One region of the Bradyrhizobium daqingense genome, then DNA from elsewhere that is predicted to be linked to it. Evidence: predicted binding sites of a transcription regulator. Region 1 holds the regulator's gene; the other holds the start of a gene.
The links. The regulator LexA, encoded in region 1, represses DNA repair genes until DNA is damaged. The targets are predictions, from matches to a motif close to TGTTCNNNNTGTGTTCNG.

Region 1 (11,108 bases):
GGGCTCTCCCGCATTGCCCGTCAAAGCCAGCATTGCGCGCGCGATCTCGTCCTGATCATCGGCAGGGAGCTGCCGCACGGCGTGGAGAGCCTTTTCGAGCAATTTTGTCACCGGCAAAAGATAAGCCCAAGTTGCGCGGAAAGGAAGCGCGTCTTTCTCACTCCATTGAGACCTCTTTTGCGTCGATCCTCTCACTGGGCTAGAACCTTACCGATCGTGTCCTTTGATTTGTTGCGGAGTTCACCCGTGGCCCTGATGCCGGTTTCCGACGCGCTTGCCGCGGTGCTGGCGGGTGCCGAGCCGTTGCCTCACGAGATGGCCGCGCTCGATGCGGCCTTCCACCGTGTGCTCGCCCGCGACGTGGCAGCGCTGCGCACGCAGCCCCCGGAAGCCATGTCGGCGATGGATGGCTACGCCGTGCGCGCGGCCGATGCGGTAACGGTCGATTCCACGCTCACGGTCATCGGCGAGGTTGCGGCAGGCCGGCCATTTGCCGGGTCGGTCGGTCCCGGCGAAGCGGTGCGGATCTTCACCGGCGGCATCATTCCCACCGGCGCCAACGCGGTCGTGATCCAGGAGGACACCGTTGCCGACGGCAAGCAGGTGACGATCAAGGAAGCCGCCATCGCCGGGCGGCACATTCGCCCCGCAGGCGTTGATTTCTCCGAAGGCGACGTGCTGCTGCGCAGGGGAGCCCGACTCACCGAACGCGATCTGGCGCTCGCCGCCGCCATGAATCACCCGCAGCTTGTGGTTTGCCGCCGTCCGAAGGTCGCGATTCTCGCCACCGGCGACGAGCTCGTGTTGCCAGGTTCGAAGCCCGGCCACGGCCAGATCGTCTATTCCAACGGCTACGCGCTGCACGCGCTCGCCCGCAGCGAGGGGGCCGAGACGATCGACCTCGGCATTGCCGCCGACACGCTCGAGTCCACCGCCGCCGGCATCCGCCGCGCGCGCGAAAGCGGCGCGGACATCCTGGTCACGTCCGGCGGGGCTTCGGTCGGCGATCACGATCTGGTCCAGCAGGCGCTCCGCGACGAAGGCATCGCGATGGCGTTCTGGAAGATCGCGATGCGCCCGGGCAAGCCGATGATGCACGGACGACTGGGGGCGATGCGCGTGATCGGCCTGCCTGGCAATCCGGTCTCGTCCTATGTCTGCGCCTTCCTGTTCATGGTGCCGCTGATTCGCGCCTTGTCGGGCCGATCCGTGATTCATCATCGTCACGAGCGCGCCGTGCTCGGCAAGGACGTCGGCGCAAACGACATGCGGGCGGATTATCTTCGCGCGAGGCTGGAGGAGCGCGACGACGGCGCGCTCGTCGCTGTTCCCGTCAACCACCAGGATTCCTCGCTGCTTGCGAATCTTGCTGCGGCACAGGCACTTCTCGTGCGCGCGCCGTTCGCACCCAGGGCCGAAGCCGGCACGCCTTGCGAGGTGCTGCGCCTGCCCGTCTGAACGCATCCACCACACGCGTTCCGCGAACTTGGCCGCATTCACGGTAAATTAAGCAGTTGCGGAACACATATCGAACATATAGTGTCTGTTCATGATTTGTTTCGAGGATGTAGCGGTTCGCCGCTCCAATACAGCGTCTCGGAATCGAACGACATCAACCGGGGGACTTTGGTCGAGATGTTAACGCGCAAACAATACGAGCTTCTGCGGTTCATCAGCGAACGTCTGAAGGAAAGCGGCGTGCCGCCCTCCTTCGACGAGATGAAGGATGCGCTCGACCTGCGCTCGAAGTCAGGCATCCATCGCCTGATCACCGCACTCGAGGAGCGCGGCTTCATCCGCCGCCTGCCCAACCGCGCCCGCGCCATCGAGGTGATCAAACTGCCCGAGCTCCAGGCCGCTGCCGGCAACCGCCGCGGCTTCACGCCGAGCGTCATCGAGGGCAATCTCGGCAAGATCCGTGCGAGCTCCAGCCCGCCCGCGGACGAGGGCGAGCGTCCGGTTGCCGTGCCCGTGATGGGCCGCATCGCGGCCGGCACGCCGATCGAGGCATTGCAGACCCGCAGCCACACCATCAGCGTCCCGCCGGACATGCTCGGCTCCGGCGAACATTACGCGCTCGAGGTGCGCGGGGATTCGATGGTCGAAGCGGGTATCCTCGATGGCGACATGGCACTGATCCAGCGTAACGAGAGCGCCGATACCGGAGACATCGTCGTGGCGCTGATCGACGACGAGGAAGCGACGCTCAAGCGCTTCCGCCGCCGCGGTGCCTCGATCGCGCTCGAGCCGGCCAACGCCGCCTACGAGGTGCGCATCCTGCCGCCCAACCGGGTGAAGATTCAGGGCAAGCTGATCGGGCTGTACCGCAAATACTGACCGCCCGGCGGTCATTCGATACCGATGATCCCGATTGGAGCGGATGCGTCCGCTCCGGCTGGACAGTCTTTCCGGTCTTGCGCAGGTTGTCCGGCCCTCATTCAGTACGACACACTCGGGGGCGGAGCCAGGCGCTCATCGTGTCCGAGCTCGAAAGATCGAGCACGCAATGGTGCCTCAGCGCCCGCGGCCACAGGCGTTCTGTGGTCCCCAAATGCGCTGAAATGAGCTTTGTTCCTAGTGAATCTGAAAAAGATAATGTGATCGCGTCTCGCGAACGCCAGCCGCAGATTCGCCTACAACCGAGCAGAGCGTCACGTGCTTCCACTCTGATAGAGGCTTGCGCCTCCGAAAGAGGCGCGGGTTGCTATCTTCGCATGAGGAGCACCCGATGTGTGACTACAGCCTGCATGCCGTTGCATCGCGTCCCGCCGAAGTCGGCGAGACGATCGTCTCCACGACGTTCCGCGGCACCTCGACGCGCGGCTTTGCTTCCGCGGCAGATCCGAACGTAGCCGTCTGCCTGTTGCCGGGAACGGAGCTCGCCTTCGCCGACAACGTCCGTTACGACAATCGCTGGATCTGGACGCGCACCATCAACTCCCGCGTCGGCAAGTTCGGCAAGATCGATCCGCACATTCCCGATCGCCATCACGACGCGATCGAATTCCCTGACGGCAAATACGTGCTGGTGACGCAGCTCGTCGAAGGCCAGCGCGCAACGGTGCTGCAACTGCCGGTGACCCAGCCGGTCAGCGAGCGCGAGCACAAGCCGCAGATCATCGCCGACAGCCGCCCGAGCCCAACGCCCCGCCTGCCGATCGGCTGATGCGCCGTCCCGGCCGTCCAGGTCGGAGACCAGAATTGAAATTGCCGTTCGCCGGCCGCGGCCGGCGACATGGACGGTTTGGCGCTCGTGATATCCGGGCAGCCGACTGAGCACCGCCTCGACCCGCGCACGAACTTTGGGCCGCCATGCCTGAATTTTGAACGTCCGCTCCGCGGTCAAATGACCGATGCTGTCGGGACCTGACACAGCGGACATGGTCGATGAAAGCCTTCATTCGCGTCGTCGAACTCTGGGTGCCCGACCGCACGCGCATGCGGCTGGAATTCGGCGGCGGCCTCTACGGTGAAGGGCTGTCCGCGTTCAAGGCCGTGAGTGAGGACCTGCGCTTCGGTCATGACGAGGGGCTGCCCGGCAAAGCGTGGGCCAGCGGCCATCCGGTGATCCTCACCAAGTTTGCCAACTCGTACTTCAAGCGGACCGATCAGGCGCTCGCAGCTGGCCTCACCTGCGGCGTCGCGGTGCCGGTGTTCGCCGGCGAATTCCTGCAGGCCGTGATGGTGCTGTTCTGCGGCGATGACGAAGCGCATGTCGGGGCGATCGAGCTCTGGCACAACGATCCCGATGTCTCCCACGAGATGCGGCTCGTCGACGGTTACTATGGCACCGCCGACATGTTCGAATTCAACTCCCGCCACACCAGATTCCCGCGCGGCTTCGGCCTGCCCGGACGCACCTGGAAGGCCGGCCTGCCGCTGATCATCAAGGACCTGCATAACGCCAGGAGTTTTCTGCGGTGGGAAGAAGCCGCCGAGGTCGGGATCAATCTCGGCGTCGGCGTGCCCTACCGCACCGGCGCCGACCAGAGCTGGGTGCTGACCTTCCTCTCCGCACAGGCCACCCCGATCGCGCGACGCTTCGAGATCTGGGTCCCGAACGAGGCTCGCTCTGCGCTGGTCTTCCGCGCCGGCGATTGCAGCGGGCAGACCGACCTTGCGGGCCTCTATGCGACGACATCGATCGCCAGGAGCGACGGCAGCATCGGGGGCGCCTGGGCCACCGGCATGCCCGCGCTCAACGATGATCTCGCGCATGACGACTCGATCGCGGCTGCGGAGGCCCGCGCGGCCGGGCTGAGCCAGATGGTGGCACTGCCGGTCATCGGCAGCGCCGGTCTCGACGCCGTGCTGGCCTGGTATCTGTAGCCCATCTGCTCAATCGTCAGCCTGCAGGTCGGTCTCTGCCGGCGTTGCGTCCCGACTCCGGGGCGCTGCCGTCTTGGCCGTAAAGTTCTTGGGCACGAGGCTGCCGTCGAAATCCCCTTCGCCAGCGCCGGCCGGCAACCAGGGCCGGCTTGCGCCTCTCGCCCTCACGGCCTGAACGGCAAAGCCGTCACCACGCTGCGTCAGCGCCAGCGCGCCCTGGCTTGCAAGCCGCGGCCGGTCGACCACCATGGCTGCGCAGCCGGACGGCGCTGGCCGGGTCGTCACCACCAGCGCGGCGCGGCTGCAATCATCGGCAAGCCCGTCGACGCGCAGGGACAGCGCGACCAGCCGCCCGTCGGCGAGCGGCGTCACGCAGCCGGCTTCGTCGCATGACACGCCATCGGCCAGCGAATTGGTTGCGGCGTCGCGCGGATCGGCGTCGGCCGCCAGCCATTCCCTCAGCAGAAAGCTGTCCTTGCTCGCCCGGATCACGTGCAGCTGCCCGTCCTTCCCCCGCACCGCGACGCTCGCGCCGTCCCCGGCAATCAGGATATCGGGCTGGCGCGCCGACAAGCCCCAGGCGAGGGACACCAGCAGCAACAGGGCACCGGCCCAGCGCAAGGGCGTCCGCAACAGCCCCATCATGATGATGCCGAGGCTTGCCGCCATCAACGGCGCAATGCCGAAAGCCGGAATGCGGCCGATCGCACCCGGCAGTGCCGCCACCCAGCTCGACACCGCGACCATCCAGTCGATGCCGATCCCCATCAGCCACCAGAACACGCCGTCGAGCCCGAAGGGCGCTGCAATCAGTCCCAGCAGCCCCGCCGGCATCACCAATGCCGAGACCACCGGCATCGCGCCAAGATTGGCGATGACGCCGTAGGGCGTGACGCGATGGAAGTGGAAGGCCGCATAGGGCGTGGTCGCGAGCCCCGCGATCAGCGAGGCCAGGAATAGGATCGCGATCTCGCGGCCGCCCCACAATGCGATGCGCGCGGTCGCCGAATGATCGGGCGAGGCGAACAGGTTCGGCATGCCGATCTGCACCAGCGCGACGAGACCGAGCGTTGCCGCAAACGACATTTGAAAGCTCGGATGCACCAGCGCTTCGGGCGCAACCGCAAGCACGATCAGCGCCGCCACCGCCAGCGTACGAAAGGTGATGGCCCGGCGATCCACCATGACCGCGATCAGCACAACTGCCGTCATGAAGAACGAGCGTTGCGTCGCGACTTCCGCACCCGACAGCAGCAAATAGAACGCAGCCGCGACCAGCGCGGCGGCCGCCGACCATTTCTTGATGGCGAAGTCGGCCGTCAGCCCCGGGATCAGCGCCAGCAGCGCGCGCACCGCGAAGAACACGACGCCGGCGACGACCGCCATGTGATAGCCGGAAATCGACAGTACATGGCCGAGCCCCGAAACGAACATGGCGTCGTTGACGGGCGCGCTGATCGCATCGCGCCGTCCGGTGAGCAATGCCGTTGCGATCGCGCGATTGTCGCCCTCGAGCGTCGCGCGGATGCGTGCGTCGATCGCATCGCGCAGGCCCTGCATGAACGCAGCATAGCGCAGCCGCAAGCCACCGGCCTCCGGCGGTACCGACGCCGCGATCGTTCCCATCACGAAACCGGAAGCGCCGATGCCTTGAAAATACATGTCCCGGGAGAAGTCATAGCTGCCGGGCCGCACCGGCGAGATCGGCGGCATCAGCCGCGCCTTCAGCTGCACGAAGCTGCCGACCTCCGGCGCCGTCCCCTTGCGCACCGACAGACGCACGCGCTCCAGCTTGACGTCGCTGCGCTGCGCCTCCATCGCGGTGACGCGCAGCACGAAACGGTCGGTGCGCTCGCGGATATCGCGCGCTTCGACGAAACCCGAGAGCGACACCGAATAGAGCGGCTTGGCCAGCACGGGATGGGCGATGCGCGCCGTCTTCCAGGTCGCGATGCAAAAGCCGGCGGCGATCGCTGCGATCATGATCGCCGGGGCGAACAGCCGGCTGCGTCGGAGCAGCATTGCGCCGAGCATGAGCGTGGCCGCCGTCGACGCGACGACCCAGAGCACCGGCTCATGATCGGCGGCGAAATAGAGCGCGATGCCGCCGCCGAACGCGACGGGCACCCAAGGCAGCAGGCGCCCCGGACCGGCTTCCGCGCGCGCCCAGCCGCGCAATGTCTCGATGATCGCGGGCCACAGGCCAAAGCCAGCAGGTGCTAGGCCGCCAGCCGAGGCAGCGCGGCCGAGCGGCCACGTCCCGGCAACTCCCTGGGAGCGTATTGGCCGGCCCGGCTCCGCCATTCCCCTGCACCTTACGATACGCGACGGGTGCAGAGGCTACCGGACCGTGCGGATATGCGAATAGGGTACGGATCAGGAACAGTCGGTGGAGCGCCCTACTTTACTTTGACTCCCAGTCACCGAGGCCTTCGAGCGGCCCTGACGATGCCTTGCTCGCGTCAGATCAGCGGCGCCTTCGACGAGGCGTGGTGATTGACGATCATCCACTCGCCGTCCTCGCGGATGATGACCCAGCTCATCTTGACGACGAGATCGGGACGTTCGCCAGCAAGATCGAACGTGATGGTGGCGCCCACGTTGATCAGATCGGGCCCTGCTTGCGCTGCGTTCACCTCGGAGAACGCCGCACTCGGCTTGCGCCAGCGCGGCAGGCCATTGAAGTAATCGGCAACACCGTCCCGGCCCCGATAGAGCTTGGGATTGGAGCCGAAGAAGAACGCGTTCCTCGAATATAGCGACGACAGCGCCGCAGCGTCGAGCTTTGCGAAGCCGGCGCACCATTTCGCGATGATGCCTGAAACGATGGCGTCGGCTTCGCTGATCATTGTGGTCCCCTCACCCCTTGGCGACTTCCTTGGCGAACGTGTCGCGCAAGCCGATGGTCCGCGAGAACACCGGCTTGCCAGGGGTCGAATCCTTGTCGCGCACGAAATAGCCCTGGCGCTCGAACTGCATCGGCTCCATCGCATTGCTTTCCGCAACGGAGGCCTCGACCCGCGCATCGGACAGGATCTCAAGCGAGTTCGGATTGAGATCGGCCGCAAAGTTCGAAGCGTCCGGGCTCGGATTGGAGAACAGCTGGTTGTAGATGCGGATCTCCGCCGGCTTCGATGCCGCCGCCGGCAGCCAGTGCATGGTGGCCTTGACCTTGCGGCCATCGGGCGCGTTGCCGCCCTTGGTCGCGGGATCGTAGGTGCAGCGCAGCTCCACCACCTCGCCAGCGTCGTTCTTGATCACGCCGGTGCATTTGACGAAATAGGCATAGCGCAGCCGCACCTCGTTGCCTGGCGACAGGCGGAAGAACTTCTTCGGCGGGTTCTCCATGAAGTCGTCCTGCTCGATATAGAGCTCGCGGCCGAACGTGATCTTGCGCGTGCCGGCCGAAGGATCATCAGGATGATTGATCGCCTCGAGCTCCTCGGTCTGCCCTTCCGGATAGTTCTCGATCACCACTTTCAGCGGCTTCAGCACTGCCATGCGCCGCTGCGCCGTGCGGTTCAGCTCCTCGCGGATGCAGAATTCGAGCATGCCGACATCGACCACACTGTTGGCCTTGGCCACACCGATACGCTTGACGAATTCGCGCAGCGCCGCCGGCGGCACGCCACGGCGGCGCATGCCCGCCATGGTCGGCATGCGCGGATCGTCCCAGCCCGCGACATGGCCGTCGCGGACGAGCTGGGTCAGCACGCGCTTCGACAGCAGCGTGTAGGTCAGATTCAGCCGCGCGAATTCGTACTGATGCGGCTCGGACGGCACCGGCAGCTTCTCGATGAACCAGTCATAGAGCGGCCGGTGATCCTCGAACTCCAGCGTACAGATCGAATGCGTGATGCCCTCGATCGCGTCCGACTGGCCATGCGCGTAATCGTAGCTCGGATAGATGCTCCACTTCGTGCCGGTGCGCGGATGATGCGCATGCAGGATGCGATACAGCACGGGATCGCGCAGATTGATGTTGCCCGCGGCCATGTCGATCTTGGCCCGCAGCACGCGCGCGCCGTTCGGGAATTCGCCCGCCTTCATACGCCGGAACAGGTCGAGGTTCTCCTCCGCGGTGCGGTCACGGAACGGCGAGTTCCTGCCGGGCTCGGTCAGCGTGCCGCGCGAGAGGCGGATCTCCTCCTGGGTCTGGTCGTCGACATAAGCGAGCCCGTCGCGGATCAGCTGCTCCGCCCATTCGTACAGGCGATCGAAATAGTCCGAGGCGAAGAACAGGTTTTTGCCCCAGTCGAAGCCGAGCCAGCGCACGTCGGCCTGGATGGAATCGATATATTCCTGCTCCTCCTTGACCGGGTTGGTGTCGTCGAAGCGCAAGTGACAGCGGCCCGGAAACTCCTGCGCGATGCCGAAATTGAGTGCGATCGACTTGGCGTGGCCGATATGCAGATAGCCGTTCGGCTCCGGCGGGAACCGGGTCACGATTTCCTTGTACTTGCCCTGCTCAAGGTCGGCCTGGATGATGTCACGAATGAAATCGCGCCCAACCTCAGGTGCCACCGGTTCTGTCATTACGAAAATCCTGTAGGGAAATCAGCGGACCTTCTGCCAAATTCGCGTGGCTGAGCCAAGGGCTAAGCAAAGCCTGCCAGATCCGCCGCCGGGCTTTAGTTATGCGCCGGTCCTGCTATACACCACCGCCTCCAATGCATAGGCCCTGCCAAGAATGACCGATTCCGTCGTCACCCGCTTTGCCCCCTCGCCGACCGGCTTCCTCCACATCGGGGGCGCCCGCACGGCGCTGTTCAACTGGCTCTATGCGAAGAAGCATGGCGGCAAGATGCTGCTGCGGATCGAGGACACCGACCGGGAGCGCTCCACCGAGGCGGCGATCGGCGCCATCCTCGACGGCCTCAAATGGCTGGAGCTCGGCTGGGACGGCGAAGTCATCTACCAGTTCGCCCGTGCCGCCCGCCACCGCGAGGTCGCCGAGCAACTGCTCGCCGAGGGCAAGGCCTATCGCTGCTACGCCACTGCCGAGGAGCTCGCCGCGATGCGCGAGAAGGCGCGCGCCGAAGGCCGCACCCGCCTCTATGACGGCATGTGGCGCGACCGCGACCCGGCCACGGCGCCGGGCGACATCAAGCCGACGATCCGGCTGCGCGCGCCGCAGACCGGCGAGACCGTGATCGAGGACCAGGTCCAGGGCCGCGTGGTCTGGCAGAACGAGAACCTGGACGACCTCGTGCTGTTGCGCGGCGATGGCAACCCGACCTACATGCTCGCGGTGGTCGTGGACGACCACGACATGGGCGTCACCCACGTCATCCGCGGCGATGACCATCTGATCAACGCCGCCCGCCAGAAGCAGATCTATGATGCGATGGGCTGGGCGCTGCCGAGCATGTCTCACATCCCCCTCATCCACGGTCCGGATGGCTCGAAGCTGTCGAAGCGTCACGGCGCCCTCGGCGTCGATGCCTATCGCGCCATGGGATACCTGCCGGCGGCGCTGCGCAACTATCTCGTCCGGCTCGGCTGGAGCCATGGCGATCAGGAGATCTTCTCGACCGAGGAGATGATCGCGGCGTTCGACCTCGCCAGCGTCGGCCGGGCCGCAGCGCGGTTCGATTTCGCCAAGCTGGAAAACCTCAACGGTCACTACATCCGCAACGCCGACGATCAATCACTCGTGAAGATGTTCGAGGATGTGCTCGACCACGTCGTGCCTGCCCGCGACGAGATCAAGGCCAAGCTGAACGACACCACGCGAGCGCAGCTGCTCAAGGCCATGCCCGCCCTGAAAGAGCGCGCCAAGACGCTGATCGAGCTGATCGACGGCGCCTATTTCATCTTCGCCGACCGGCCGCTGCAGCTCGATGCCAAGGCGCAGACGCTGCTGACGGCAGAGAACCGCAAGCTGATCGGCCAGCTTCATTCCGCGCTGGAGAAAGTCGAGACGTGGAGCGGCGCCACCACGGAGGCCGCGCTGCGCGCCTTCGCCGAGGAAAATAGTCTCAAGCTCGGCGCGGTCGCCCAGCCCTTGCGGGCTGCGCTGACCGGACGGACGACGTCGCCTGGTATATTTGAGGTTTTGGACGTCCTGGGACGCCAGGAGAGCCTCGCGCGGCTTAAGGATCAGTCTACGACGTAAGTAGGCCATGGCTGCCATGATCTTGCAGCGCACACAGCAATAATATACCCATCTCCCCCGTACATTCTGGAACATCCGGCCTGCCCCCATGATCTTCCCAGGGGCCTCCGGCTCCGGCCCGTTTCACCACACATCGGGGACCTACGATGGACGCAAAACCAAGCAACAAGACCGCCACACTGACGGTCGGAAACAAGAACTACGATCTTCCGATCCTCAGCGGCAGCGTCGGGCCTGATGTCATCGATATCGGCAAGCTCTACGGCCAGTCCGGCCTGTTCACCTACGATCCGGGCTTCACCTCGACTGCGAGCTGCCAGTCCAAGATCACCTACATCGATGGTGACGCGGGCGTCCTGGAATACCGCGGCTACCCGATCGAGCAGCTCGCCGAGCATGGCGACTTCCTGGAGACCTGCTATCTCCTGCTCTACGGGAATCTGCCGACCGCCGCGCAGAAGAAGGATTTCGACCATCGCGTGACCCATCACACGATGGTGCACGAGCAGATGGCCCGCTTCTTCCAGGGCTTCCGCCGCGACGCCCATCCGATGGCGATCATGGTTGCGGCCGTCGGCGCGCTCGCCGCCTTCTATCACGATAGCACCGACATCAACGATCCGAAGCAGCGCATGATCGCATCCATGCGCATGATCGCGAA
Region 2 (11,108 bases), 110 kb from region 1:
CCGTCGTCGGTGATCGCTACCGGAGCTACGATGTCGTCACCGGCCTCGAATTCGACCGGGCCAGCGAGACCCGTTGGGGCGCCACCGTGGGCGCAGGCGTCGAGTTCGGATTTGCGCCGAACTGGTCGCTCGGCGTTGAGTACAATCACATCTTCCTCGGCGACCGCACCCTCAACTTCACTGGGTCCGGCAATTTCCTGATCGCTCCGCTTGGTGTCGTCACTCGCTCCGAGCGCATCAGCCAGGACGTCGATATCGCCCTCATTCGCGTGAACTATCGCTGGGGCGGCCCGCTCGTCGCGAGATACTAGTACCCGTTGATATCATTCGAAAAAAAGGCCGGCCTCGCGCCGGCCTTTTTGCTGGGCTCGCACGTCCGGGAACAATGAGCCAGCATTGTGACGTTTTGTGACTGTTGTGGCTTTTGAGTGACACAACTTGCGGCTTCACTGGTGTAAGTACGGCTTCAGTTGGGCCATCGAGTCCGCTGCCCTTCCGATTGCGGAAGGCAACAACAGAAACTGGGACTGGGATATAGTTGAAAATGAAGAAGGTTTTGTTGGCTTCGGCCTGTTTGTTCGCTCTCGCCGCTCCCGCGTCAGCCGCTGACCTGGCAGCCCGCCCCTACACCAAGGCTCCGATCGCTCCGGCCGCCGTCTACAACTGGACCGGCTTCTATCTCGGTGTCGTCGGTGGCGGCGCTTGGGAAAGCGGCTCTGGCGATCCGCGCATGCAGGGTGGCTTCGTCGGTGGCACCGCCGGCTACAACTGGCAGACCGGCAGCGTCGTGTTCGGCATCGAGGCTGATGGTGCGTGGGCTGACGTAAACGCCTCGGCGACAGGTCCTGTTGCGTTTGGCGGCGCCATCATTCCCCTGACCGTCAGTTCGCGCATCGACGCGCTCGGCACCGTCCGTGGTCGCATCGGCTGGCTCGCTTCCCCGAGCGTCCTGTTGTACGCCACTGGTGGTTACGCCTGGATCGACAACAAGATCAGCGTCAGCGCGCCCCCTGTTCTGAGCCTCTCGGAAAGCCAGTTTCATTCGGGCTGGACTGTTGGTGCCGGCGTCGAGGCCTTCTTCGCACCGCAGTGGTCGATCAAGGGCGAGTATCTCTATCGCAGCCTGGGCGGCGAGACCTACTTCTCGGGCGTCTTCCCGGTCAACACCGGCACCCTCAACCTCCACACCGTGCAGGTCGGCGTGAACTATCACTTCGGCGGCCCGGTCGTCGCCAAGTACTGAGCTGAAGTACTGTTCAGACGACCGACGTCACATCGTCACGAAAGGCCGGCCTCGCGCCGGCCTTTTTGTTTGTTGGCGTGCCGGCCTAACGCATAAGACTGCCAAATCAGGACGTGATTTCCCTTTATGTTGTGGCTTCTCGGGCACACAACCTCCGGCTTAATTGAGGTACGATCTGTCGGATCTTAGCGTCCGAATCCTTCCCTCCGCACGGAAGGCAACGCAGAAAATGGGGATTGAATTGATATGAGACAGCTTCTTTTCGCTTCGACCAGCCTACTTGTACTGAGCTCATTCGCTCCGGCCATGGCCGCCGATCTCGCGGCGCGCCCCTACACCAAGGCTCCGGTTGCTCCGGTGGCCATTTACAACTGGAGCGGGTTTTACATCGGCGCCAACGCCGGCGGTGCCTCGAGCCGCAATTGCTGGGATCTTACCGGTGTCGGCCCCATCGCCGTCGTCCCGGCCGTGGCCGAGGGTTGTCACAATGCGACCGGCGCAATCGTCGGTGGTCAGATCGGTTATCGCTGGCAGTCCACCAACTGGGTGTTCGGCCTTGAAGCTCAGGGCGACTGGGCTGATCTGAAGGGTTCGAACACGAGCTCCCCGGCCGCGCTCTCCCCGCTGGTGAACAACACCAAGATCGATGCCATTGGCCTCTTTACCGGCCAGGTCGGCTATGCCTGGAACAACGTGCTCTGGTACGTGAAGGGCGGCGCTGCCGTCACTCACAGCAAGTACAGCGGCACTTTTGCAGGCGTCACCCTCGACAACGCGAACGAAACGCGTTGGGGCGGCTCCGTCGGAACCGGCATCGAATTCGGCTTCGCCCCGAACTGGTCGGTCGGCATCGAATACAACCACCTGTTCATGGGCAGGCACAACGAGACCTTTACCTTCCTCGGCGTGACCACCCGCACCGACAGCATCAAGCAGGACGTGGACATGGCCACGGTGCGCCTCAACTACACCTTCGGCGGTCCGGTGGTTGCGAGGTACTGATCCTCGCCGCCGACGTCACATCTTCACGAAAGGCCGGCCTCGCGCCGGCCTTTTTGTTTTCGCGGCCCAGTTCCACCGCTCCTGCTGCCAGATGCCGCCAGCGCGCCAACATTCCGTTGACGATTCGCAAACGCCACTGGAAATCTGCTCCCGTTCTTCCTACGTTCGCTGACATACCCATCGGCGCCGATCCCGGTTCCGGGCGAAGCGCGCCTTCACCATTGGCGCGATCGCGCGCCTTTGGGATTCCTTGAGGATCAGCGGGATGGACGAAGTGATCAAGGCGAAGCGCCAACAACAGAACGCGGGCTCGAGCCTGCGCGCAATTACGATCCGCGGTGCGCGCGAGCACAACCTCAAGAACATCGACGTCGAGATTCCCCGCGACAAGCTGGTGGTGTTCACCGGCCTCTCCGGCTCCGGCAAATCCTCGCTCGCCTTCGACACCATCTACGCCGAAGGCCAGCGCCGCTACGTCGAATCGCTGTCGGCCTATGCCCGCCAGTTCCTGGAGATGATGCAGAAGCCCGACGTTGACCAGATCGATGGCCTGTCGCCGGCGATCTCGATCGAGCAGAAGACGACGTCGAAGAATCCGCGCTCCACCGTCGGCACCGTTACCGAGATCTACGACTACATGCGCCTGCTCTGGGCGCGAGTCGGCGTGCCCTATTCGCCGGCCACGGGCCTGCCGATCGAAAGCCAGACCGTCTCGCAGATGGTCGATCGCGTGCTGGCGCTGCCGGAAGGGACGCGCCTCTATCTGCTCGCCCCGGTCGTGCGCGGCCGCAAGGGCGAGTACCGCAAGGAGCTTGCCGAATGGCTCAAGAAGGGCTTTCAGCGCGTCAAGATCGACGGCACCTTCCATGAGCTCGCGGAAGCGCCTGTTCTCGACAAGAAATTCCCGCACGACATCGACGTCGTGGTCGACCGCATCGTGGTGCGCGCCGACATCGGCCAGCGTCTCGCGGAGAGTTTCGAGACCGCGCTGAAGCTCGCAGAGGGCCTTGCCGTCGTCGAGTTCGCCGATGCGCCTGCGGCCGCGCCAACGGAAGAGAAAAAGAAAACCGCGAAGATCCACGACAAGAGCGGCCCCGCGCGCATCCTGTTTTCGGAGAAGTTCGCCTGCCCGGTCTCCGGCTTCACCATCCCCGAGATCGAGCCGCGCCTGTTCTCGTTCAATAATCCCTATGGCGCCTGCCCCGCCTGCGGCGGCCTCGGCGTCGAGCAGCATGTCGACGAGGACCTCGTCATTCCCGACAAGGAGCTGTCGCTGCGCAAGGGCGCGATCGCGCCCTGGGCCAAGTCCTCGTCGCCCTATTACGAGCAGACGCTGACCGCGCTCGGCAAGCACTACAAGTTCACGCTCGACACCAAGTGGAAGGATCTCGCCAAGAAGACGAAGGATGCGCTCCTCTACGGCTCCGGCGAGGACGAGATCAAATTCTCCTACCAGGACGGCGTGCGCTCCTACGACACCAAGAAGCCGTTCGAGGGCGTCATCACCAACATCAACCGCCGCTATCGCGAGACCGAAAGCGAATGGGCGCGCGAGGAGTTGGCGAAGTATTTCCACGACGTGCCTTGCGAGGGCTGCCACGGGTTTCGGCTCAAGCCCGAGGCGCTCTGCGTCAAGATCGGCGGCAAGCACATCGGCGAAATCTCGGAGCTGTCGGTCAAGAAGGCCGGCGAATGGTTCGAGACCGTGCCCGATGCGCTCAACGCACAGCAGAACGAGATCGCCGGCCGCATCCTGAAGGAGATCCGCGAGCGCCTCACCTTCCTGCTCGACGTCGGTCTCAATTATCTCACCCTGTCCCGCTCCTCCGGCACGCTGTCCGGCGGCGAAAGCCAGCGCATTCGCCTGGCCTCACAGATCGGCTCGGGGCTGACAGGCGTGCTCTACGTGCTCGACGAGCCCTCGATCGGGCTGCACCAACGCGACAATGCCCGCCTGCTCGACACGCTGAAGCGGCTTCGCGACCTCGGCAACACTGTGGTCGTGGTCGAGCATGACGAGGACGCGATCCGCCTCGCGGACTACGTGCTCGACATCGGCCCCGGCGCCGGCATGCATGGCGGCAACATCGTCGCCGAAGGCACGCCCGCCGAGATCATGCGCAACCCGAAATCGCTGACCGGCAAGTACCTCACCGGCGAGCTCGAGGTCGAGGTGCCGGAGCGGCGCCCGCCGAACCATCGCCGCACCATCAAGGTGGTCAACGCGCGCGGCAATAATCTCAAGAACGTCACGGCGGAGATTCCGCTGGGGCTGTTCACCTGCGTCACCGGCGTCTCCGGCGGCGGCAAGTCGACGCTTCTCATCGACACGCTCTACCGCGCCATCGCCCGCAAGCTGAACAATGCCAGCGAGGGCGCCGCCCCGCACGACCGCCTCGAGGGCCTCGAACACATCGACAAGATCATCGACATCGACCAGTCGCCGATCGGCCGCACCCCGCGCTCCAACCCCGCGACCTACACCGGCGCCTTCACGCCGATCCGCGAATGGTTCGCCGGTCTGCCCGAAGCGAAAGCGCGCGGCTACGAGCCCGGCCGCTTTTCCTTCAACGTCAAGGGCGGCCGCTGCGAGGCGTGCCAGGGCGACGGCGTCATCAAGATCGAGATGCACTTCCTGCCCGACGTCTACGTCACTTGCGGTGTTTGCAAAGGAAAACGCTACAACCGCGAGACGCTGGAAGTCCTGTTCAAGGGCAAGAGCATCGCCGACGTGCTCGACATGACCGTCGAGGAGGCCGCCGAGTTCTTCAAGGCGGTGCCGCGCGTGCGCGAGACCTTCAACACACTGCACCGCGTCGGCCTCGACTACATCCATGTCGGCCAGCAGGCGACGACGCTGTCGGGCGGCGAAGCCCAGCGCGTCAAGCTCGCCAAGGAGCTGTCCAAGCGCGCTACCGGCCGCACGCTCTACATCCTGGACGAGCCGACCACCGGCCTGCACTTCCACGACGTCAAGAAGCTCTTGGAGGTGCTGCACCAGCTGGTCGCCCAGGGCAACACGGTCGTCGTGATCGAGCACAATCTCGAAGTCATCAAGACCGCCGACTGGGTCATCGACCTCGGCCCCGAAGGCGGCGATGGCGGCGGCGAGATCGTCGCCTGGGGTCCGCCCGAGGACATCGCGAAGGCGCCGCGGAGCTATACCGGCAAATTTTTGGAGCCGGTGCTGAAGAAGGCGCGGAAGCCGAAGCGGCGAAGCACGAGCGAGGCGGCGGAGTAATTTTACACGGCTGGAATGCGCCGACGCACTTGTCTGAGGGAGAATGAGCTTTGCCTGCGGGGTTTGTGCAGACCTATCGCGCGTTCGCGCATAACAACGCCTGGGCGAACCATCGGCTGCTTACGGCTTGCGTCGCTCTGTCTCAGCCCGATTTCGAGGCCAATCGGAACGGGTTCTTTCCAAGCCTGCAGCGCACCCTGAACCACATCTATATCGTTGACCTTTTCTACGTCGATGCGCTCGAGGGCGGCTGGTTGGGCCCGGCGGCCTGGCAGAACCAGGTGCCGTGCCCTTCTCTTGCCGAACTCAAGCCAGCGCAAGCCGCGGTCGACAAGCGCTTGATCGCCGTCTGCGATGCATTGACGCCCGAGAGTCTCGACGGCGTTGTGCGGATCAATCGCGGCACGGCCGTCCAGACCGAACGGCGCGACCGGCTGCTCATGCATCTCTTCCAACATCAGATTCATCATCGCGGCCAGGCGCACGCCATGCTGTCCGAAACGAGCGTCGCACCGCCCCAGCTTGACGAGTTCTTCGCGGAGGGAGAGGCACCGCTCAGAGCCGCCGAATTCGCCGATCTGGGCTGGACGGAGGACACCGTCTGGAAATCCTAGCTCAATAGCCGGCGACGATGCTGTCGAGAGACGTCCGGCATCAAGTGAACATGGAGTGGCCTCCATGCCGAGCCCAACCTATGCACTCTTTCGCAACGCGATCCTCGGCGAGCGGCAGGTGACCTGCGTTTACGAGGGCAGGTATCGCGAGCTTTGCCCGCACATCATCGGCACCAACAAGCGCGGCGAGGAGGCCGTGTTGGCCTGGCAATTTGCCGGCGAAAGCAGTGGGCAACTGCCGCAATGGCGATGCCTAAAGCTGGCCAATGTTAGCGGAGCCCGGGTGCGCGACGGCGATTGGCATGAGGGGCGCTCGCACAAAACGAGTCAGACCTGCGTGACCAATATCGATCTCGATATCAATGTCGATGTCCGCAAGGTGCGGTGAGGAATGGCTATTTGCGGAGCTACAGGAAGCGAGATCGGAAACGAACCTCATCGATGACGGCGTACGGCTGAAAAGCCCCTGACCAAACTGGTCGATGGTACCCAGCAGCCGAGCCAGCAGCAGCGAACCCTACTCGGGGGTCATCCCAGCGCCCAGTTCGCGCAACACCAGCTCAACCGGGACACGTGTCCCACGGATCACGGGCTTGCCGTCCATGATCGCGGGTTGATTTCGATCCGCTCGTGTCGCATGGCTGTCCTCGAACTCGACCAACTTTGGCACGCCGCATCCCACTTGTCAGCGAACTCGAAGCCCGCCTTCATGTCCTACGCCCTCGCCATCTTCGATCTCGACGGCACGCTCGCCGACAGCTTCCCGTGGTTCCTGCGCACCATCAACGATGTCGCCGATCGCTTCAATTTTCGCCGCGTCGCGCGTGAGGAGATCGAGGAGCTCCGGCATGCGTCGAGCCGCGAGATTCTTTCGCGGCTCGAGGTGCCCTTGTGGAAGCTGCCGGCGATTGCGCGGCATGCGCGGCGGCTGAAGGCGGAGGCTGCAAGCGAGATCCCGCTGTTTCCGGGCGTCGAGCCGATGCTGCGGACCCTGGCCGAGAACGGCGTGCAGCTCGCGCTGGTGACCTCCGACACTGAGGCCAATGCGCGCGAGAAGCTCGGCGACGCCGCGACGCTGTTTTCACATTTCGACTGCGCGGCGTCGCTGTTCGGCAAGCCGGCGAAATTTCGCCGGGTCATGCGCCGGGCCGGCGTCGCGCCTGCGCAGGTGATTTCGATCGGCGACGAGGTCCGTGACATCGACGCGGCACGCGCCGTTGGCATTGCCTGCGGCGCCGTGTGCTGGGGTTATGCTGCGCCCGCAGCGCTGCGAGCGCTGGGGCCTGATCACGTGTTTGAGCGGATGGATGAGATTGTTTCGACGCTGTGCTCCAGTGCGGTAGCCCGGATGAGCGAAACGACATCCGGGAGCGCCGGCGGCTGAGGACAGCTCTGCCCGCATGTCGCTCCGCTCATGCGGGCTACGACTACGACCTGCGCTCGCTACGCGCTGCCGCGCGGCGGTTCGCGCTTCTCCATCGAGAGCGCTATCCGCTCCAGAAGGCCGTTCATCCGCCTCGTCTCCGCGACCTGCTGCTCATAGAGCTCGATCAAGGTCGCGCCGGACGATCCGCGCGCCTGCATGCCGTTCCGCCGCGAGAACCAGAGCCAGGCTCCGATCAACAGCAGGAACGGTAGCCAGGCCACGCCGAGCTCGACCCATTTATCCATTGCAAACGTCTCCGCTTCCTGCGCTGCGCACGATCCCCGGCGCCAGTTCATGTTGGAGACCATCTGTCGGCTCAGTCGGAGATCCGGTTCGATGCGGTGCTTCAGCCGACGTCATGGCGGTCCGGCGCAGCTCGTCGATCAGGCTGCGGCCCTATGATGCGGCAGTTCGCCGCTTCGTTCGCGGTGGCCGCCCTTCCCTTCAAACGAACTCGTGATGACGACCCGCCACGAAATCGACCAACTTACAAAATTACACTAAGTGCAATTCAATATTACATCTGGTGCGATTTATGCAGCGTGCATGCAAGTTGGGCAGCGACGCGTCCGCCCCCGCGAAAATGACGCGACGCCGCCTCGGTGCGATGCTGCTCGCGGTCGCGGTCACAACCGCAGTCACCGCGCACCCGGTGCAAGCGCAGTCCGCCCCACCCGCTTACACCGACTTCGACTGGGTCGATCCCGCGCGTGCGCGGCCCGTACCGACCCGTCTGCACTGGCCTGCGGATGTTGCGCCAGGATCGCGCGTACCGCTGATCGTGTTCTCCCACGGCCTCGGCGGCTCGCGCAGAGGCTACAGCTATCTGGGCCGGTATTGGTCGGCCCATGGCGTTGCGAGCTTGCACGTTCAGCATGCCGGCAGCGATTCCTCGCTCTGGGCAGGCAATCCCCTCGGCGTCGTCGATCGCTTGCAACGAGCCGCTCATGAGAGCGAGGCGCTGGCGCGCGCGCTCGACATGCACTTCGCCCTGGATCGCATGCTGTCCAGTCCCTATGGCGCCCGGATCGATCGTCGGCGCATCGTCGCGGCCGGGCATTCCTACGGCGCGAACACGGCTCTCGTTGCCGTGGGCGCCCGCGTCATGCGCGACGGAAGGTGGGTCGAGGCCCGCGACCCGCGCTTTACGGCCGCGATCGTCATCTCCGCGCCGCCGTTTTATGGCGAAACCGATCTCGCCTCGGTCCTCGGCAAGATCACCGTTCCGAACCTGCACGTGACGGCGACGAACGACGTCATCCAAATCCCCGGATATCACTCGCCCACCACCGACCGATTGGCCGTCTTCAACGCCATCGCCACGCCGCGCAAGCTGCTTACCGTGTTCGAAGGCGGCTCGCACAGCATCTTCACGGATCGCGCGTTCACGGGCGGTCCGGCCCTGAACCCGAAGGTGAAGGCTGCGACGGCTGAGCTCACCCTGGCTTTCCTCGACCTGGCCTACGACGGCAATCGGGACGCGCTGACGCGCTGGAATGCGGCCTGGCAGCCGATCCTGGCATTGGCTCCCGATGCTGCGCCTCCGCAGATTTCGGCTCCTCCGTCCCCACGCATGGCCAAGAGGGCGGCGGCCGGCCTCGTTCCCGCGCCATGAGCTGGGTTGCCTTAGCTGCCTCTTGGCGTAGCTACTCGGTCTTCCGCAAGAACGCCCCGAACGCGCGCGGGCCGTCGCCGGTCTTGATCTCGCCGATCACCTTCAGATCAGTCGCGTCGATGATGCTCAAAATGTTGCTCTCCCAGCAGGCGACGATGACGCGCTTGCCGTCGGCGGTCGCCGCGATCCCTTCGGGATAATCGCCGACGTTGATGCGCTTGATCGGCTTCAGGCTCGCCAGGTCGAACACGCTGACCGTGCCGCCATACTGGTCGGTGACGAAGCCGCGGCCCAATGTCAGCGCCACCGCATAGGGCCGCATCCCGACCGGCACGCGGCCGATCTCGCGGCCTCCGGCGATGTCGATGACGGAGACGTCGTCGGAGCCGACATTTGCGGTGTAGGCGCGCTTGCCCTCGGCATCGATGGTGACGCCGAACGGGCGCGTGCCGACCTTGATGACCGCCTTGCGCTGCCGCGTGGCGGTGTCCACCATCGAGACGCTGTTATCGTCGCGATCGGCCGAGAGCAGCAGCTTGCCGTCAGGTGTCACGGCAAGGCCTGATGGCGAGGCGCCAACCGCGATGCTGGCAGTGACGCTGCGGCTCGCCGCGTCGATCACCCGGACCGCGGCGGCATACCAGTCGGCGACATAGACCGTCCTGCCATCGGTCGCCACGGCAATGCCGAGTGGCCCGCCGCCGACCTCGATACGGCCGGCGACCTGCCGGGCTGCGGCATCCACCACCGTCACCGCCTTGGAATCGGGGCTCGTCACATAGGCAAAGCGCCCGTCCGCACTGACGGCGACGCCCGCCGGCTTGCCGCCGATCGGGATGGTCGCAACCCCGCGCGCACTGGCGAGGTCGACGATCATCAGGTCGTCGCTGAGCTGGTTGGTGACGAAGGCCTCTTCCGCGGACGCTTGCGCGATGCTGGCGGCGAGCGCCGCCAGAACCAGGATACGCACGATCAGCTGCCGCTCTCGATCTTCTTCTTGAGCGCCTCGAGCCCGGCCTTGTACAGCCCGCTCACGGCCTTTGTTGCAGCTTCGTCGCTCAGCTCCGGCGGCGGATCGTTGTTGGGGTAGCCGCGGTAGAACGCACCGGCCCATTCCAGCTTCGCCTTGCCATCAGGCGCCGGCGACACCGTCAAGGTCGAGGAATAATTGGTCACCGGCAGCACCTTCACGTCGACCTTGGTGATCCGGTACGAATAGCTCTGCATGTCGGGCTCGTATTTGTAGAGCTCCTCCTCGACCGTGGGACCGCCCGTCAGGGTCAGCGTCCGCGTCGCGCCGACTTCGTTGCCCTTCTGGCCCTCAGTCTTCGTGACGATCGGAAGCCAGCTCATGTCCTGGAAATTGGAGATCGCGGCCCAGACCTTGGCCGGCGGCGCACTGATCTCGATGGATTCCCGCACCTTCTGCCGGGTCGGCCCGTGAGCCCACACCGGTTCGAATGCGGCCACCAGAGCCATCCCCGCCACCGCCAGCGCCGCCACCTCGGCGAGCGCCGTTCCGCCTATCATCCTCATGTCGTTTCCTCGTTCCTCGATTTGCGCGACTTCGGGCGCGCTGAGGTCATGGTAGCGCATTTTTGGACCGTGGGGAGACCTGTTCGTGGCACGGCTGTGGCGGTGTGGTTGCCGGGCATCCACACCATCCAGTGCGAACGCAAAGCTCTGGCACGACGTGCCGCGAGAAACGGGAAACTGCCCCAGCCATTCGACGACAGCCTCGTGCCCCGGACGCTGCGCAGCACGAAGTGGTGCGCTGCAGAGCCGGGGCCCATCTCACGGCAGCTTACGGTGCACCATCCGGCTCCCGGCTCTGCGCCGCAACGCTTACGCGTTTGCTTGTCCGGGACACGAGGGTTGAGCGCTGGATTGCTTCGTCGCAAGAGATCCTCGCAATGACGGCGGAGAGGACGACCGCCAACCGCGCCTATCACTCCCCCAGCGTCGCC

Region 2: uvrA (excinuclease ABC subunit UvrA) is a predicted target of LexA. The motif match lies at 2,397-2,414, and genes of this name have one in related genera.

Annotation. Positions count from the first base shown of each region.
Region 1 is NZ_CP088014.1:5,463,429-5,474,536, forward strand. It holds gene LPJ38_RS25875 (molybdopterin molybdotransferase MoeA) at 247-1,458, shown strand; gene lexA (transcriptional repressor LexA) at 1,636-2,337, shown strand; gene LPJ38_RS25885 (hypothetical protein) at 2,729-3,166, shown strand; gene LPJ38_RS25890 (GAF domain-containing protein) at 3,388-4,329, shown strand; gene LPJ38_RS25895 (ComEC/Rec2 family competence protein) at 4,339-6,633, opposite strand; gene LPJ38_RS25900 (YybH family protein) at 6,792-7,178, opposite strand; gene LPJ38_RS25905 (glutamine--tRNA ligase/YqeY domain fusion protein) at 7,189-8,865, opposite strand; gene gltX (glutamate--tRNA ligase) at 9,020-10,447, shown strand; gene gltA (citrate synthase) at 10,594-11,108, shown strand, end outside.
Region 2 is NZ_CP088014.1:5,357,755-5,368,862, forward strand. It holds gene LPJ38_RS25345 (outer membrane protein) at 1-311, shown strand, start outside; gene LPJ38_RS25350 (outer membrane protein) at 545-1,243, shown strand; gene LPJ38_RS25355 (outer membrane protein) at 1,490-2,245, shown strand; gene uvrA (excinuclease ABC subunit UvrA) at 2,511-5,486, shown strand; gene LPJ38_RS25365 (DinB family protein) at 5,537-6,100, shown strand; gene LPJ38_RS25370 (hypothetical protein) at 6,165-6,488, shown strand; gene LPJ38_RS25375 (DUF433 domain-containing protein) at 6,618-6,704, opposite strand; gene LPJ38_RS25380 (HAD family hydrolase) at 6,810-7,484, shown strand; gene LPJ38_RS25385 (hypothetical protein) at 7,544-7,771, opposite strand; gene LPJ38_RS25390 (alpha/beta hydrolase family protein) at 8,134-9,141, shown strand; gene LPJ38_RS25395 (YVTN family beta-propeller repeat protein) at 9,173-10,111, opposite strand; gene LPJ38_RS25400 (SRPBCC family protein) at 10,114-10,677, opposite strand; gene LPJ38_RS25405 (AAA family ATPase) at 11,090-11,108, opposite strand, start outside.